One region of the Rhizobium sp. PP-F2F-G48 genome, then DNA from elsewhere that is predicted to be linked to it. Evidence: riboswitches for the same ligand, from Rfam matches in the RefSeq annotation. Region 1 holds a riboswitch; the other holds the start of a gene.
What was found. A riboswitch is a leader RNA that binds a small molecule or an ion and turns the genes downstream of it on or off. The one in region 1 is predicted to bind S-adenosylmethionine.

Region 1 (8,821 bases):
ATGCGGCGGACATCGGCCTGACGCCGGAGCTCTGGGTCGGCGATTTCGATTCGACGCCGGATGCCCTGATCGCGGCCTGGCAGCACGTTCCGCGCGAGCCCTATCCGCCCGCCAAGAACGAGACCGATGGCGAGATCGCCGTCGCGGCGGCGCGGATGCGCGGCGCGCGGCGGCTGCTTCTTGCCGGTGCGCTCGGCGGCGAGCGGAGCGACCATGCTTTCCAGCACCTGCTGCACGCTCTGCAGCTTGCCGAGACCGGGCTCGACGTGGTCCTGACCTCGGGCGAGGAGGAGGCGGTGCCGCTTCTTCCCGGCGAGACCGAAATCGACCTGCCGAAAGGCTGTCTGTTTTCCGTTCTGGGTCTCGATGCGCTGACCGATCTCTCCATTGCGGGCGCGCGTTATCCGCTGACCCGTTTCGCGGTGCCCTTCGGGTCGTCGCGCACCATTTCCAACGTGGCGGAAGGACCCGTGACGCTGACGCTCGGCACCGGTCGCGCGATGCTGCTCGCCCGCCCCCTCGACATGACAGGAGCCTGACCATGGCGCCGCCCATTCTGAAACTCGACGATATCGTTCTCACCTTCGGCGGCACGCCGCTGCTCAACGGGGCAGCGCTGCAGGTGGAACCGGGCGACCGGATCTGCCTCGTCGGCCGCAACGGCTCCGGCAAGTCGACGCTGCTGAAGATCGCGGCCGGCCTGATCGAGCCGCAATCGGGCGAGGTGTTCCGGCACCCGTCATCGACTGTGCGCTATCTGGAGCAGGCACCGGATTTCGGCGCCTATACGACGGTGCAGGCCTATGCCGAGGCCGGCCTCGGGCCGGGCGACGATCCCTACCGGGTGACCTATCTGCTCTCGCATCTGGGCTTGAGCGGCGAGGAGAACCCGAACGATCTCTCCGGCGGCGAGGCGCGGCGCGCGGCGCTCGCGCGGGTGCTGGCGCCCGAACCCGATATCCTGATGCTCGACGAGCCGACCAACCATCTCGACCTGCCGACCATCGAATGGCTGGAAGGCGAGCTGCAGAAGACCCGCAGCGCGCTCATCCTCATCTCGCACGACCGGCGCTTCCTCGAAAAGGTCTCGACCGCGACCGTCTGGCTCGATCGCGGCACGTCGCGGCGGCTCGACCGGGGGTTCGGCCATTTCGAGGCCTGGCGGGACCAGGTGCTGGAGCAGGAGGAGCTGGAACAGCACAAGCTCGGTAAGCAGATCGAGCGGGAAGAGCATTGGCTGCGCTATGGCGTGACCGCCCGGCGCAAGCGCAACATGCGCCGCCTCGGCGCGCTGCAGGATCTGCGCTCCAACTATCGCGGCCACAAGGGACCGCAGGGGGCGGTGCAGGCAAGCGTGTCCGACGCGCAGGAATCCGGCAAGCTGGTGATCGAGGCGGAGAAGATCACCAAGGCCTATGGCCCGCGCACCATCGTCGCGCCCTTCTCCATCCGGGTGCATCGCGGCGATTGCATCGGTCTCGTCGGCCCGAACGGCGCCGGCAAGACGACGCTCCTGAAGATGCTCACCGGCCAACTGAAGCCGGACGAGGGCAAGGTGAAGCTCGGCACCAATCTCGAGATCGCCACGCTCGACCAGAAGCGCGAGGACCTGAACCTCGAGGATACGCTCGCCAACTACCTGACCGATGGGCGCGGCGAGACGCTGCTGGTCAATGGCGAGCAGCGGCATGTGACCGGCTACATGAAGGAGTTTCTGTTCCAGCCCGAACAGGCGCGCACGCCGATCAAGAATCTCTCCGGCGGCGAGCGGGCGCGGCTGATGCTGGCGCGCATTCTCTCGCGCCCGACCAACCTTCTGATTCTCGACGAGCCGACGAACGACCTCGACATCGAGACGCTGGACCTGTTGCAGGAGATCGTCGCCAGCTTTGCCGGCACGGTGATCCTCGTCAGCCACGATCGCGACTTTCTCGACCGCACGGTCACCTCCACCATCGCGCCGGCCGACCCGGAAGCGCCGGACGGGCGCTGGATCGAATATGCCGGCGGCTATTCGGACATGATGGTGCAGCGCAAGGGCGTGGCCGACGAGCGCAAACGCGCCGAGAAAGCGGAGAAGGCCCGCCAGACCGGTGCCGCTTCGACCTCCGGTGCCGGAACCGGTGCTGGTGGCGCTGCGAAAACCGCCAAGGGCAAGCTGTCCTTCAAGCAGAAGTTCGCGCTCGAAAACCTGCCGAAGGAGATGGACAAGGCGCAGGGCGAGATCGCCAAGCGCGAGGCCGAGATGGCCGACCCGAAGCTCTTTGCCAAGAACCCGGCGCGCTTTGCCGCGCTCGCCGCGGAGCTCGAAAAGCTGCGCGCCTCGATCGAGACGATGGAAGGCGAGTGGCTGGAGCTGGAAATGCTGCGTGAGGAACTGGAAGGGTAGGGGGAGGCGCTGGTAGTTCCCTCATGGTCGTCCCCTTGGCCATGCTCCTCGGCCGTCCTTGATTCGCACCCGCATCGGGTCTATGACTTGCGCCGTGGTGATTTGGCCGGCCGGCTTGCAGCCACGTTAAACAAGTCGCTAAAGGGCCGTGGGACGATGTTTCGCCCGCTACCCTCCATTTCGGCCGGTGTCGTTACTCCGAGTGAAGCCGATGCCCATCAAGATACCCGATACGCTGCCCGCTTTCGAAACCCTCGTTTCCGAGGGCGTGCGGGTGATGACCGAAACGGCCGCCATCCGTCAGGATATCCGGCCGCTGCAGATCGGGCTTCTCAACCTCATGCCGAACAAGATCAAAACCGAAGTGCAGATGGCGCGCCTCGTCGGCGCCTCGCCGCTGCAGGTCGAGTTCACGCTGATCCGGCTCGGCAGCCACAAGGCGAAGAATACGTCGGAAGATCACCTGCTCGCCTTCTACGAGACGTTCGAGGATGTTCGCGAGCGGCATTTCGACGGGTTGATCATCACCGGCGCGCCGGTCGAGCTGTTGCCCTTCGAGGAGGTCACCTACTGGGAGGAGATGCAGCAGGTCTTCGACTGGACGCACACCCACATCCACTCGACGCTCAACATCTGTTGGGGCGCGATGGCGGCGATCTACCATTTCCATGGCGTGCCCAAGCATCCGCTGCGGGAAAAGGCTTTCGGCGTCTATCGTCACCACAATCTCAACCCGTCTTCCGTCTATCTCAGCGGCTTCTCCGACGATTTCCAGATCCCCGTGTCCCGCTGGACCGAGGTCCGGCGCGCGGATATCGAGACGGTGCCGGGGCTGGAGATCCTGATGGAATCCGACGAGATGGGCGTCTGCTTCGTCCATGAGAAGGCGGGCAACCGTCTCTATGTGTTCAACCATGTGGAATATGATTCGACGTCTCTCGCCGACGAGTATTTCCGCGACGTGAATGCCGGCGTGCCGATCAAGATGCCACACGACTATTTTCCCCACAACGATCCGGAACTGCCGCCGCAGAACCGCTGGCGCAGCCACGCCCATCTTTTGTTCGGCAACTGGATCAACGATATCTACCAGACGACGCCCTATGAGCTGAAAGAGATCGGCAAGGGCCGCTGAGGCTGTAGCAAGCGCGCCAGACAGGGCGCGTCCGTGACGATCCGCGCAGGACGCGGGGAGACAATGCGGTCGGCGGCGCCCCCTGGTGCTGCGACCGGACAAAAGCGAGGAACGCGATTTGACCAGCACTGCAATGGAGATCTTCGGCCATCTGAAGACGGGTGAGCCCGTGCACCGCGTGACGATCCGCGGCGGCGGTCTGACGGCCCATGTCCTCTCCTGGGGCGCCGTCATCCAGGACCTGCGGCTGGAGGGGCATGCGCCGCCGCTGGTGCTGGGCTTCGAAGCGTTCGAGGATTATCCGGCCCACTCCTCCTATTTCGGGGCGACGCCCGGCCGCTCCTCCAACCGCATCGATGACGGCCGCTTTTCGATCGACGGCGAGGATTTCCAGCTCGAACTCAACGAGAAGGGCGTGACTCATCTTCATGGCGGCAGCGACGGCATCGCCAAGCGCCTCTGGACAATCTTCGACGTGACCGAGGATTCCGTTTCGCTGAAGATCACCGATCCCGCCGGCCGCGCCGGCTATCCGGGAACCTGCGAGATCGCCGCGACCTACCGGCTCTCCGGCCAGGGTTGCCTCAGCGTCACCTACACGGCGACGACCGACGCGCCGACGATCGCCAATCTCTGCCAGCATACCTATTTCAACCTCGATGGGCGCCCCGATACGCTCGGCCACGACATCATGATCGCCGCCGATCACTATCTGCCGACCGACGAGAAGCAGATCCCGACGGGCGAGATCGCGTCTGTCGAGGGTACGGCATTCGATCTGCGCGAGATGACCTCCATGCGCCGGCAGACGGAGGGCGAGAAGGTGCTCTACGACCATAATTTCTGCCTGTCGGGCGACCGGGGTCCGAAGCGCTCTGCCGTGCTGGCGCGCAGCATCGATTCGGGCGTTTCGCTGGAAGTCCGCACGACGGAGCCCGGCGTGCAGTTCTATTCCGGCTTCAAGCTGCACACGCCCGTGCCCGGCCTCGAAGGCCGGACCTACGGCCCGTTTGCAGGCTTTTGTCTGGAAACCCAGATCTGGCCCGACGCCGTCAACCATGACGGCTTTCCGAACGCCATCCTGCGCCCCGGCGAAACGCTGCGCCAGGAAACGGATTACATCTTCTCGAAGAGCTGATGATCTGTCGGCAGGCGCTCAGTTCGAGCGCCTGCCGACAGCGGCATGATGCCGATCGTCCCAGGAACTGAGCCGGCTTTTGGGGCGATCGTGCTTTAGGGAGATCGTGCGGGGGTTATCGTGCGGGGGGTGATCGCTCGGAATGGGGACATGCCGGGCTGCGGCTCGAGCGCATCGGCACAGGCTCGGATTCACAGGCCGGCATCGACGGCACGAAACCGTTAATAAAAAGTTGACAGCCGTCAACTTTGTAGAGTGTGTTTACCTGTGAAGAAAATGGAGCGGGTGAAGCGATTCGAACGCTCGACCCCAACCTTGGCAAGGTTGTGCTCTACCCCTGAGCTACACCCGCTCATCAACCAAGGTCCGGGGGTAGTCGGTGGACCGTGGCGTCGCCGTTTTCGTTGGCGACGGGCGCTATATCGCTCAGCCGATTTGGAAATGCAACAGGGAAATGACGATGGGGGAAGAAAATTTCCGGAATTTCTCTCAAGCGATTGATGATGCTCGGTTTTTCGCGGGGGCGTTTCGCCGGACGCATGCCCCGGGTGCTCTGGCGACCCCGGCGCATGGCACGCGTCGCGCTTTGGGAATGGTATCCGTCGCCTCTGCGATTGCGCTGCGGTCTGCCGCTTCGTAAGCACGTGAGGCGCAGGCACAGGAGCTGGACATGACCGACACGCAGCCGAAGACGGCAGAAGACCTTTTCCGCTTTCTCGACGATCTCGGGATCGCTCACCAGACGAAGCGGCATGCGCCGGTGTTCACCGTCGCCGAATCGGTGTCGCTGCGGGACGAAATCCCCGGCGGGCACACGAAGAACCTGTTCGTGAAAGACAAGAAGGACAATTACTTCCTTCTGACCGTCGAGGAGCATGCGACCGTCGACCTGAAGACCGTGCACACGCTGATCGGCGCGGCGAGCAAGGTCTCCTTCGGCAAGCCGGAAAAGCTGATGGAGTATCTCGGCGTCATCCCCGGTGCCGTGACGGCGCTCGGCGTCATCAATGACCATCGCCACGCCGTGACGCTGGTGCTGGATGCCGACCTGATGCGCGAGGAGATCGTCAACTGTCATCCCCTGACCAACGACGCGACGACATCGCTGTCATCGAAGGATCTGATCCGCTTCGCCGAGGCGACGGGGCACGTGCCGCTTGTCTTGAAAGTCACGGCCTGACATACGATCTTTGAGGGCGATTGCCGGACGACACCCGGCGAAGACGAGGATCGGGGCTGCGCATGGTCCCCACAAGGAGCATTCGATGAGCGGCAACAATCCCTATTCCGGTTCCTATGGCAGCCAGATGAGCGCAACGGCCACCTATGGCGGCGCGCCGGCAGGCGCCTCTCCGGCGCCGATGTCGTCGCCCCTGCCGTCGTCGGCCTCTGCGAGCGCACCTGCTGGCGGTGGCGGTGCCCTGATCTCCGACACGACGACGGCCACCTTTGCCCGCGACGTGCTGGAGGCCTCGCGCGGTCTCCCGGTCCTGGTCGATTTCTGGGCGCCGTGGTGCGGCCCGTGCAAACAGCTGACGCCGATCATCGAGAAGGTGGTGACGGAGGCCGGCGGGCGGGTGAAGCTCGTCAAGATGAACATCGACGATCACCCCTCGATCGCGGGGCAGCTCGGCATCCAGTCCATTCCGGCCGTGGTCGCCTTCATCGATGGACGTCCGGCCGACGGCTTCATGGGGGCGGTTCCCGAAAGCCAGATCCGGGCCTTCATCGAGAAGATCGCGGGTCCCATGGTCGACGACCAGGCGGCCGAAATCGAGGGCGCACTTGCCGAGGCACGGCAGCTCCTGGAGGCGGGCGGCCTGCAGAATGCCGGCGGCATCTTCGCCTCGGTGCTTCAGGTGGAGCCGGACAATCTGCCCGCCCGCGCCGGGCTTGCCGAGGTGATGATCGCCTCGGATGCGCTCGATCAGGCGCGCGAGTTCCTGTCCGAGCTTTCCGACGAGCAGAAGGCGGACCCGAAGGTCTCGGCCCTGCTCAAGCGGCTCGACCAGATCGACGAAGCGCGCAAGCTCGGCGATCCCAAAGCACTGGAAGCCGCGCTTCTCGCCGATCCCGACGATCACGCCGCCCGGCTGAATCTTGCCAAGATCCGCAATGTGGAGGGCGACCGCCAGGCTGCGGCCGATCACCTGCTGACGATCATGCGGCGCGACCGCAGCTTCGACGACGACGGGGCCCGCCGGGCGCTGGTCGCCTTCTTCGAGGTGTGGGGCCCGGCCGATCCGGCGACGCTGTCGGCGCGCCGCAAGATGTCGGCCATCCTGTTCTCGTGAACTTTTGCGGGCCGGAGCCGTTTCCCCCGGTTCGACAGTCGACATCCCGGCAGGCGTTTCCCGCTTGAGATTTCCAGCAAGCGCACCATGTGACCCTTAATGCGAGGCGGACGGGCCGATGATCGACCCGTTGCCCCAGATATGGCGGAGTTTGCCTGAGATGCAGGTCGGAAATGCACGTTATCTGAAGCCGAAGGATATTCCGGACGTCATTCCGGTGTTTCCGCTGACCGGCGTTCTGTTGCTGCCGGGCTCGCAGTTGCCGCTGAATATTTTCGAGCCGCGCTATCTCGCCATGTTCGACGACGCGCTCTGCGGCAATCGCCTGATCGGCATGGTGCAGCCGTCGCTCACCGATCATAGCGAGGACAGCCAGGCACTCTGCCAGGTCGGCTGCGTCGGCCGGATCACCTCGTTCGCCGAGATGGAGGATGGACGCTACATCACCTCGCTGACCGGCATCTGCCGTTTTCGCCTGTTCGACGAGGTGCATGCGGTCAAGGGTTACCGCAATTTCAAGATCACGCCGTTTGCAGGCGACCTCTCGGAATCCGAGGACGAGGGGCAGGTGGATCGCGAGGCGCTGCTTGCCGCCTTCAAGGCCTATCTCGATACCAACAAGCTCGAAGCCGACTGGGAGAGCGTCGAGCGCGCCGGTAACACGACCCTGGTCAATTCCATGGCGATGATGCTGCCCTACGGGCCGGCCGAGAAGCAGGCGCTGCTGGAGGCGCCGGACCTCAAGACCCGCGCCGATACGCTGATCGCAATCACCGAGATCGTTCTCGCCAAGACGTTCGGCGACATCGAAACCATGCTGCAATAGGCATTGCGATGGACGAGAGAACCCGCCGCGTCGATCCGAAGCTGCTCGAGCTTCTCGTCTGTCCCCTGACCAAGGGGCGGCTCAGCTATCACGCGGCGGAAAACGAGCTCGTGTCGGAAAAGGCAAGGCTCGCCTATCCGATCCGCGACGGCATTCCCATCATGCTGATTTCCGAAGCGCGCAAGATCGAGACGGACGGTGCCGGCCGGGTGCTGCCGCGCGCGACCGAGCAGCCCTAATGTTCATCGTCATCCCTGAAGCGCGTCGGCCTGAAGCGCGTCGGATTGTCTCCGATTCGTAGTCCGCGCTTCGGGCGTGCGTGCGGACATAGTCTTCAGATCGGCTGGCCGGACAGGAGTTTCGGATCGCTGCCGGCGGCCGCACCTGCCTGCCGGATGAAGAAGGACTTGAGCGGGGTCAACCGATCGACCAGGCCGAGGCCGACATCGCGCAGCAGGCGCACCGGCGGGATATCGTTGGAAAACAGCCGGTTCAGCACATCCGTCGTCACGCCCATGCGAACCGTGTCGAAGCGGCGCCAGGTCTGGTACCGCTCCAGCACCGCGAGCGAACCGATGTCGAGGCCGAGGCGGTCGGCATCGACGATGGTTTCCGCCAGAGCGGCCACATCCTTGAAGCCGAGATTGAGGCCCTGCCCGGAGATGGGGTGGATGCCGTGGGCGGAATCGCCGGCCAGCGCGAAGCGGTTGGCGACGAATTCGCGGGCGATCGTCAGGCCGAGCGGGAAAGCGCGGCGGCCGCCGACCACCTTCAGGGCGCCGAGCTTGTAACCGAAGCGGCGTTCGAGTTCGGCCTCGAAGACGAGATCGTCGCTCTCGATCAGGCGGTTGGCATCGTCCGTCCGCTCGGTCCAGACCAGCGACGAGCGGTTGCCTTTGAGCGGCAGCGTGGCAAACGGACCTGCCGGCAAGAAGTGCTCTTCGGCTGTCCCCTCATGGGAACGCTCGTGCTCCACCGTGGTGACGATGCCGGACTGGCCGTAGTCGAAGTTCACCGTCTTGATGCCCGCGGCATCGCG
Region 2 (8,821 bases), on a different contig from region 1:
GCGACGAACACGGCCTGATGCTGATCTTCGATGAAGTCCAGTGCGGCGTCGGGCGGACCGGCAAGCTGTTTGCCTATGAATGGTCCGGCATCGCGCCAGATATCCTCGCAGCTGCCAAGGGCATTGGCGGCGGCTTCCCGCTCGGCGCGTGCTTGGCGACGGAAGAGGCTGCGTCCGGCATGGTCGCGGGCACGCATGGGTCCACCTATGGCGGCAATCCGCTGGCCATGGCCGTCGGCAATGCCGTACTCGACGTCGTTCTCGGCGACGGCTTTCTCGAGCATGTGCGCGACGTCGCGCTGGTCTTCCGTCAGGGGCTCGCATCGCTTGCCGATCGGTTCCCCGATGTGATCGAGGAAATCCGCGGCGAAGGCCTCATGCTCGGTATCAAGGCCGCCGTGCCCTCCGCCGAATTGCTGAAGGCGATCCGGGCGGAGCGGATGCTGGCCGTTCCCGCAGGGGAAAACGTCATCCGTCTGCTGCCGCCGCTGATCACCAGCGCGGAAGAAGCCCGTGAAGGCCTTGCCCGCATCGAGCGCGCCAGCGAAACGCTGACGACGGTCAAGCAGCGCGCGACGGCGTAACGTCAAACCCCGCCACCATACCTCGGCATCGACCGACACCCAGGCCCGGGCAGGGAGCTGAAAGCCCCGACGGGACAAGGACAGGACACCGCATTTTCATGGCTGATACCCGGCACTTCCTCGATCTCTCCGCCATGTCGGCGGAGAACCTGCGCTCGATCATCGATGATGCCCGGGTGCGAAAGGCAGCGACCAAGGCCGGGACCGCGGAAAAGCCGCTGGCCGGCAAGATGCTCGCCATGATCTTCGAAAAACCTTCGACCCGGACCCGCGTGTCGTTCGATGTCGGCATGCGCCAGCTCGGCGGCGAGACGCTGTTCCTGTCGGGCACGGAAATGCAGCTCGGCCGTGCCGAGACCATCGGCGATACGGCCAAGGTTCTCTCACGTTACGTCGATGCCATCATGATCCGCACGACGGATCACAGCCGTCTGCTTGAGCTTGCCGAACACGCGACCGTTCCCGTCATCAACGCTCTGACGGACACGACGCATCCCTGCCAGATCATGGCCGATATCATGACCTTCGAGGAGCACAGCGGCCCGGTGAAGGGCAAGACCATCGCCTGGACAGGGGACGGCAACAACGTGCTGCATTCCTTCATCGAGGGGTCGGCCCGCTTCGGCTACACGATGAAGATGGCCGTACCGCTCGGCTCCGAGCCCGACGACAAGATCCTCAATTGGGCGCGCAACAATGGCGGCAATGTCGTGTTGTCGCACGATGCGGAAAAGACCGTCGCCGGTGCCGATTGCGTGGTGACGGACACCTGGGTGTCCATGAACCAGGAGCACCGCGCCCGCGGCCACAATGTCTTCCAGCCCTATCAGGTCAATTCTGCCCTGATGTCGAAGGCGGACGAGAACGCGCTCTTCATGCACTGCCTGCCGGCACACCGCGGCGAGGAAGTGACCGACGAGGTGATCGACGGTCGTCAATCGGTGGTGTTCGACGAGGCGGAGAACCGCCTTCATGCCCAGAAGTCGATTCTCGCCTGGTGCCTGGGCGCTCTCTGAGCCGCGGCGCTCGGCGCACAAGGCCGAAACCTTGAAAACCGGCATCCGGCCACCGATCTAGGTGCAAAGCGGAATGCCACGGTTTTTTGCTGGCATTTCATATCAATCCAATAGAATGGAGTTGCGGCTTGCGATTCCCGGACCTGTCCGGGGCGCCGTCATCTGCGTTCGGGCTCGCCGCGGCGGGTCTTGCATCAGGAGCATGGACATGGTGGACAAAGGACCAGATCTCGGCGAATTCGGTTATGCGGGCGATGACCGCGTCGTACCCTTCCAGGTGGAAGGTCTCGACGTGCGCGGTCGCGCGGTCCAGTTGGGCCCGATGCTGGACGCGATCCTCGAGCGGCACAACTATCCGCTCCCGGTCGCACGCCTCGTGGCGGAAACGGTGGTGCTGACCGTGCTGCTCGGAACCTCGCTCAAATTCGACGGCAAGCTGATCATCCAGACGAAGAGCGATGGCCCGGTCGATCTCGTGGTCGCCGACTTCTCGACGCCGGATCGCGTGCGGGCCTATGCCCGCTACGACGAAGAGGCCTTGGCGAGCGCCATCGAAAAGGGCGAAACGGATCCGCAGGACCTTCTCGGCGAGGGCGTTCTGGCCTTTACCATCGACCAGGGCGAGTTCACCCAGCGCTATCAGGGAATCGTGCCGCTCGACGGCGCCTCGCTCGAGGAGATCGCCGGCGTCTATTTCCGCCAGTCGGAGCAGATCCCGACCAAGGTGCGCCTCGGCGTTGCCGAGCTTCTGGATCGCGACGAAAACGGCAAGCCGCGTCATCGCTGGCGTGCCGGCGGCATGGTCGCGCAGTTCCTGCCGGAAGCGCCCGACCGGATGCGCCAGCCGGACCTGCATGGCGGCGATGGTGCCGAGACCTTCGATGGCCGCGTGGACGACCTCTGGGACGAGGCCCGCGTCATGGTCGAGACGATCGATGCGGACGAACTGACCGACCCCACGGTCGGCACGGAGCGGCTGCTCTTTCGCCTGTTCCACGAGCGCGGCGTGCGGGTCTATCCGCCGCAGGCGGTCTACGACCAGTGCGCCTGCTCGCGCGAAAAACTCCGCGATGTCCTCGCGAGCTTCAGCCAGGAGGAAATCGACAGCACGGTGGAGGATGGGGTCATCTCGGTGACCTGCGAGTTCTGCTCGACCACCTATACGTTCGAAGCAACCGAGGTCCGTCCGCAGTAAGGGCGTCTTGAAATATCGAAGAGGCTCCCCGGCTGTCGCGGCCGGGGATTAGTTCAGCGTGCGGTTGAGGCCCGGCAGGTCCAGCGAGAACGCGGGAATATCGACCGTGAAGGTCTCGCCTTCGGGCGTCTCCATCGAGTAATGGCCGAACATCACGCCGGAGGGCGTGTCGAGCGGGCAGCCCGAGGAATATTCGAACGTGTCGCCCGGATTGAGAATGGGCTGTTCGCCGATGACGCCCGGGCCATTCACCTCGTCCACCTGTCCGCTTTCGTCGGTGATATGCCAATACCGCGTCATCAGCCGCACGGTCTTCGTGGAGCGGTTTGAAATCAGGATGCGGTAGCCCCACACGTAGCGCCCGTCTTCGGGATCGGACTGATCCTCCAGATAATAAGGCTCTACGGTGACTTCGATGTCCCGTGTCAGCGCGCGATACATGATGCAAACCCTTCCAGTCGGTGTCCTTATTCTAGGGGCAGATGGTTTCCCGAAGAATAACGCCCGCGAAAAGTGTGTTGCAGCGTGGCACGAAGACAAATCGCGCCGATGGGGCGCGATTTGACGTTGTTTCGATCGGTTGGCGAGGTGCCTCAGGCGGTGACGGTTCTCAGTGCCCGCGCGAAATCCTCGATGAGATCGGCGCTGTCCTCGATCCCGGCGGAGAGGCGCACGGTGCCGTCGGAAATGCCGAGTTCGGCGCGGGCCTCTTCGGCCAGATTCTTGTGCGTCGTCGTCGCGGGATGGGTGATCAGGCTCTTGCTGTCGCCGAGATTGTTGGAGATCTTGACGATCTCCAGCGCGTTCTGCAGCGCGAATGCCGCCTTCTTGCCGCCCTTCATCTCGAAACAGACGAGCGTCGATCCGCCCGTCATCTGCTTGGCAATGATATCCGCCTGCGGGTGATCCTTGCGGCCGGGATAGATCACGCGCGCAATCTGGCTCTGATCGGCCAGGAAGTCGGCAACCTTCGCCGCATTCTCGCTCTGCTGGCGCACCCGCAGCGGCAGGGTCTCGATACCCTTCAGCAGCGTCCAGGCGTTGAACGGCGACAGGGCCGGGCCGGTGTGACGGAAATAGTCGTGCAGATGCTCGTCGATCCAGTCCTTGGACGACAGAACGACCCCACCGAGGCAGCGGCCCTGGCCGTCGATATGCTTGGTGGCGGAGTAGACGACGACATGCGCGCCGAGTTCGAGCGGCTTCTGCAGGAGCGGCGTCGCAAAGACGTTGTCCACCACGAGCTTTGCGCCCGCTGCATCGGCAAGCTTCGCCACGGCCGCGATATCGACGACTTCCAGCGTCGGGTTGGTCGGGCTTTCCAGGAAGAAGACCTTGGTGTTCGGGCGGATCGCCTTTTCCCAGTTCTCGATGAAACGGCCATCGACCAGCGTGCATTCGATGCCGTAGGACGGCGCCAGCGTTTCCACGACCCAGCGGCACGAGCCGAAGAGCGCGCGGGCAGCGACGATGTGATCGCCGGCCTTCAGCTGGCAGAGGATGGCGGCGGCGACGGCGGCCATGCCGGAGGCCGTCGCGCGCGCATCCTCGGCGCCTTCCAGCAGGCACATGCGCTTTTCGAACATCTCGTTGGTGGGGCTGCCATAGCGGGCATAGATAAAGCCGTCCGTCTCGCCCTTGAAGCGCGCTTCGGCCGCTTCCGAGCTCTCGTAGACGAAGCCCTGCGTCAGGAAGATTGCCTCTGAGGTTTCGCCGTGATTGGAGCGGGTGGTGCCGCCGTGAACGAGCTGTGTCGCCGGGCGCCAGGTCTTGTTTGCCGTGCTCATCGATTGTCTCCTTCCAGAAACAAAAAAACCGGTCGCGTAAAGCAGACCGGTTCAAGCCCGGTCTTTTTAGCCATTTGTTTAACGTGGCTGCAAGCCGACCGGCCAAATCACCACGGGATAAGTTCCCATACGTCTTCGCCCCGCTTGCGTCAATCGGCCGTTTTTGGTTTTGTCGGCGGCGAAAAAAGGATGAAGGCATGGCGCGCGACACGGGCATTCTGGCGGATAGCGCAATCGCTTCGCTGTTCGACGACGGCCGCCTTCTCAGCGAAGGGCCGCTGGACGAGGACCAGATCCAGCCGGCGAGCCTCGACCTCAGGCTCGGTGCCCGGGCCTTCCGCGTGCGCGCGAGCTTCATGCCCGGCCCGGGACATCTCGTCGCCGACAAGCTCGATCGCCTCAAGCTGCATGTCATCGACCTCAGCGAAGGCGCGGTGCTCGAAACCGGCTGCGTCTACATCGTGCCGCTGATGGAAAGCCTCGACCTGCCGGCCGCCATGTCGGCCTCGGCCAATCCGAAAAGCTCGACCGGCCGGCTCGATATCTTCACCCGTGTCATCACCGACCGCGCGCAGGAGTTCGACAAGATCCCCGCCGGCTATCGTGGTCCGCTCTATCTGGAAATCAGCCCGCGTACCTTCCCGGTCATCGTGCGTCGCGGCTCGCGCCTGTCGCAGATCCGCTTCCGCATCGGCCATGCGCTGCTGACGGAAAGCGAGGTTCTGGACCTTCACCGCACGGACACGCTGGTCGCCAGCGATACGCCGAACGTGTCGGGCGCCGGCATCGCGCTGTCGATCGATCTGAAGGGAACCGGCGCCGATGGCCTGATCGGCTATCGCGGCAAGCATCACACCGCCGTGGTGGATGTCGATCGCAAGAACGCGCACGGGATCTATGATTTCTGGGAGCCGCTCTACAGCCGCGGCGCCGATGAGCTCATTCTCGATCCCGACGAGTTCTACATCCTCGTCTCCCGCGAGGCGGTCCACGTGCCGCCGCTCTTTGCCGCGGAGATGACGCCCTTCGATCCCCTGGTCGGCGAATTCCGCGTCCATTACGCCGGTTTCTTCGATCCCGGCTTCGGCCATGCGCAATCCGGCGGCACCGGCAGCCGTGCCGTGCTGGAGGTGCGAAGCCATGAGGTGCCCTTCATCCTCGAACATGGCCAGATCGTCGGGCGTCTCGTCTACGAGCACATGATGGAGCGACCGAAGGGCCTCTATGGTCTGGGCGTCGGATCGAACTATCAGGCGCAGGGCCTGAAGCTTTCCAAGCATTTTCGCGGCTGAAGCACGGCTTTCGCCGTCCCTGAGCCTTGCAGAAGGATTGACACGCGGCCGCTTCTGTTGGATGTCTGGCGCATCGGCGGGTGTAGCTCAATGGTAGAGCAGCAGCTTCCCAAGCTGAATACGAGGGTTCGATTCCCTTCACCCGCTCCAGCAAATTCAAAGCCTTGAGCAAGGCGGCGTGTCACTCGTGTCACTGCCGTGTCACTGAGCAGTTTTAGGCCGCGATTCGACGCGAGCCAAGGCGACCTTGCGGCTCGCCTCCAGACCGTCGCCACGAGCGTAGCGGCGTGTCATTGTTGTCGTGGTGTGGGTTGCTAGATCGCGTGCTGCATCCAGCGAGCCAGTCGCCTCGATCGTCTCGGAGACCGCACCTGCGCGCGAATCCATTGACCAAACCGTCGAGGAAACGCCGGCCGCGTCGCGCACCCTTTTGAACTTTTCGGTGTAGCGGTTTTCCCAGTACGGCTTTCCGGAATCCTCGTCGATGACGACCGGGCCGATATCGGGAATGCGGTAGGCTTGGAGTGCCTCGGTGACTAGGGGATAGGTGCTGAGATCGCGCGAGACGAGTGCTCCCGTCTTGCTGGTCTTGAGCGAAAGGATCATGTCCTTAGAAATGTCCTTGGCCATCAATCCTGACCAGCGGAAGCTTCCCCCTCCTGGAGCTGGCGCCCACTCGCCGATGACGTCGATGCGTCGCAACGCCGTTTCGAATTTGAGCGCCTCGACAAAGCCGATTGACGGGCACCCCATTTCGATACTCTTCGCTACGATTGCGGCGCACTGCTCGTAAGTCATGGCGACGGTGCGTGGCGCAGGCTGTTCGAACCGCATGTCGGAAAGGATGTCACGCGCCTGTGCGCATCCGATCAGGCGTTCGCCAGCTCCGTACGAGATCACGACGCGCAAGAGCTTGATCGCTCCCGACGCGCGGCGATGGCCCTTTTTCTTCCATCCAGCAAACCACTTTTTGAAGTCGGAGGAGCGGAGGGCATCGATCCGCCGCGCGCCGACGTCAGCGACCAGGATGCGGAGACTAGGCTCGTAGTCCCGTATTCGAGTTGAGTGCTTTACGCTGTGCAGGCTGCTGGTCTTGTCGTGCCGATAGCATGCGACGAGGCTGGCTATGGTGCAGTCGTAGGTGGGAGGCGACCCGAGCTTGAGCAACTCGTCGCGCAGTTGTGCAGTCAGCCGCTGGCATTCGGCGGCTATCTGCTCTTCTGTCAGGCCATCACCAAGCCGGATGGTCGATAGCGCTGCTGGCGCTCCCTTCACGGCTCGCTTTGGCGACCAGTAATGGACGGTCGAGCCGTCCTTATTTGCCCGGCATTTGTAGCCGGGTCTGTCAGTTCTCATCGAAAGCATCCTTTCCGTCAGGGGGGAAGATCCCCTGAAGGGAGAGGGGCGCCATCTTTGCCGAGTCGTCAACGGGAACGAATTTCGCCTCATGCGTCCGCAGATCGAAGATGCATCCGAAGCCTTGGTTCTTCGCGGCCTTAAGGAGCCGCTCAACGTCCGCCTGCCTGAAGCTTGCCCGGCTCATGTTATGTCCCCGCTCAGAGGCCTGGTTTTACGGCAGTCGCAGCATTGCTCGAAGTCGAGAACGCCGTGTTCGCAAGTCGTCGTCATACCGCGGACCCAGCTTTCGCGCTGAGCTGCAAGCATTGCGTCGATTTCTGCCTCCGTCATTTTCTCGATCTGAGCTTTTGCGGCCGCGAGCAGCCTTTCAAGGCGAGGGCTTTCTCGTTTCCTTGGTTGAGGTGCGGGGGCATGCACAAGCTCGTGCAATTCTTCAACAAGACCTTCCCACTGCTGCCACCTCACCAACGTTGGCTCTTCCCACGATTTTTGCGCCGGGTGATGTAACGGCTCGTCAGGAGATTTCGTGCCTGCATGATCGTGGATCAGTCGGCAGATGGCTTCAGTCGGCCACATAACATTCGGTGCGGGTGATGGGGCGGACATGTCGGCTTCGAGCATGCGCTGCCATTGACGGAAGCCGTTCAGCTTTCTGTCGGCCCGCTCCTCATCATATTCTTCGCCAGTAAGCTCGCGCAGCCATTGAACTGCCGCGTCGAGGTCGGCGATCTCATCCGAGAGCGCTTTCCGATTTGACTTGCCGCTTACCGGTTCGCTCTGGTCGAGACCTTGGATAAGGCAGCGGGCGAGGATGTTCGCCAGTTCGGAAGCTTCTTCACAAGCTTTGCCGAGCGCCTGATGAATGAGCACGTTCGGCTCTGGTTTCCAAAGGGTGATGCTCATCACGCCCTCCCGCTCTGCTGCGGCTGGCCTTCGAAGCGAGCAATAATCTCCTTAAGCGCGACGACGATGTCCTGGCGCTGGCCGTTCGAGACGTAGTTCGTACGCTGGCCTTCGGCGCCGTCGAACGGGAAGACGAGTAGGACAAAGCCGTTTTTCTTCGGCTTTCCTTTTTCATTCAGCACATCGTCCAGCGCCGATGCCATCGACTGCATCATGTTCTTCGTGTCGGTCATCAGTGCATCCCTCCGTTGACAGCGATGATCTTCGCGTTGGGGCGTCCATCGGCAATCAGGGCTGCGATCTTCTGCGACAGCTCTTTTTCGACCGTCTGCCGCATATTCTTCCGAGTGCGGTGATCTCCTATCGCGGCGATGCTTTCGGCAAGATTGGCGACAAGTGCGCCGATGACGGCGTTAAGCATGGGCGTTTCGAAATGGACGGCGGCTCCCTGAACTGCCTTGTCCACGGCATCGTAGAGAACCTGCGTCTGGCGGGCGCGCTCGGCCCGATATGTGCTCTCGGACATGGTCATTCGTTCGAGCCCTCCGTGGCGGCGAGGGCGGCTGAGGTCAATTCAACCTTGTGCTCGTTGCGGTAAGGCACGAGCGTAAGCGTCCGGCATTCGTGCTCGGACATCAGGCGCTTGGCGGTTTTTACGTAGAGCTGGTGCGGGAGACCGAGCCAG

Region 2: linked by a shared signal. The riboswitch ahead of C8J36_RS10695 (O-succinylhomoserine sulfhydrylase) and the one ahead of metA (homoserine O-succinyltransferase) in region 1 are both predicted to bind S-adenosylmethionine.

What each region holds. Positions count from the first base shown of each region.
Region 1 is NZ_SLVH01000004.1:301,813-310,633, forward strand. It holds gene C8J36_RS12625 (thiamine diphosphokinase) at 1-539, shown strand, start outside; gene C8J36_RS12630 (ABC-F family ATP-binding cassette domain-containing protein) at 542-2,389, shown strand; SAM riboswitch at 2,474-2,551, shown strand; gene metA (homoserine O-succinyltransferase) at 2,601-3,524, shown strand; gene C8J36_RS12640 (aldose epimerase family protein) at 3,658-4,662, shown strand; tRNA gene C8J36_RS12645 (tRNA-Gly) at 4,940-5,014, opposite strand; gene C8J36_RS12650 (prolyl-tRNA synthetase associated domain-containing protein) at 5,333-5,842, shown strand; gene trxA (thioredoxin) at 5,928-6,956, shown strand; gene C8J36_RS12660 (LON peptidase substrate-binding domain-containing protein) at 7,117-7,782, shown strand; gene C8J36_RS12665 (Trm112 family protein) at 7,791-8,021, shown strand; gene C8J36_RS12670 (ubiquinone biosynthesis hydroxylase) at 8,117-8,821, opposite strand, start outside.
Region 2 is NZ_SLVH01000003.1:567,055-575,875, reverse strand. It holds gene C8J36_RS10715 (aspartate aminotransferase family protein) at 1-584, shown strand, start outside; gene argF (ornithine carbamoyltransferase) at 683-1,600, shown strand; gene C8J36_RS10705 (Hsp33 family molecular chaperone) at 1,809-2,795, shown strand; gene apaG (Co2+/Mg2+ efflux protein ApaG) at 2,844-3,236, opposite strand; gene C8J36_RS10695 (O-succinylhomoserine sulfhydrylase) at 3,389-4,582, opposite strand; SAM riboswitch at 4,628-4,706, opposite strand; gene C8J36_RS10690 (2'-deoxycytidine 5'-triphosphate deaminase) at 4,780-5,874, shown strand; tRNA gene C8J36_RS10685 (tRNA-Gly) at 5,951-6,024, shown strand; gene C8J36_RS10680 (hypothetical protein) at 6,076-7,230, opposite strand; gene C8J36_RS10675 (hypothetical protein) at 7,220-7,417, opposite strand; gene C8J36_RS25325 (hypothetical protein) at 7,414-8,136, opposite strand; gene C8J36_RS10665 (hypothetical protein) at 8,136-8,369, opposite strand; gene C8J36_RS10660 (hypothetical protein) at 8,369-8,662, opposite strand; gene C8J36_RS10655 (hypothetical protein) at 8,665-8,821, opposite strand, start outside.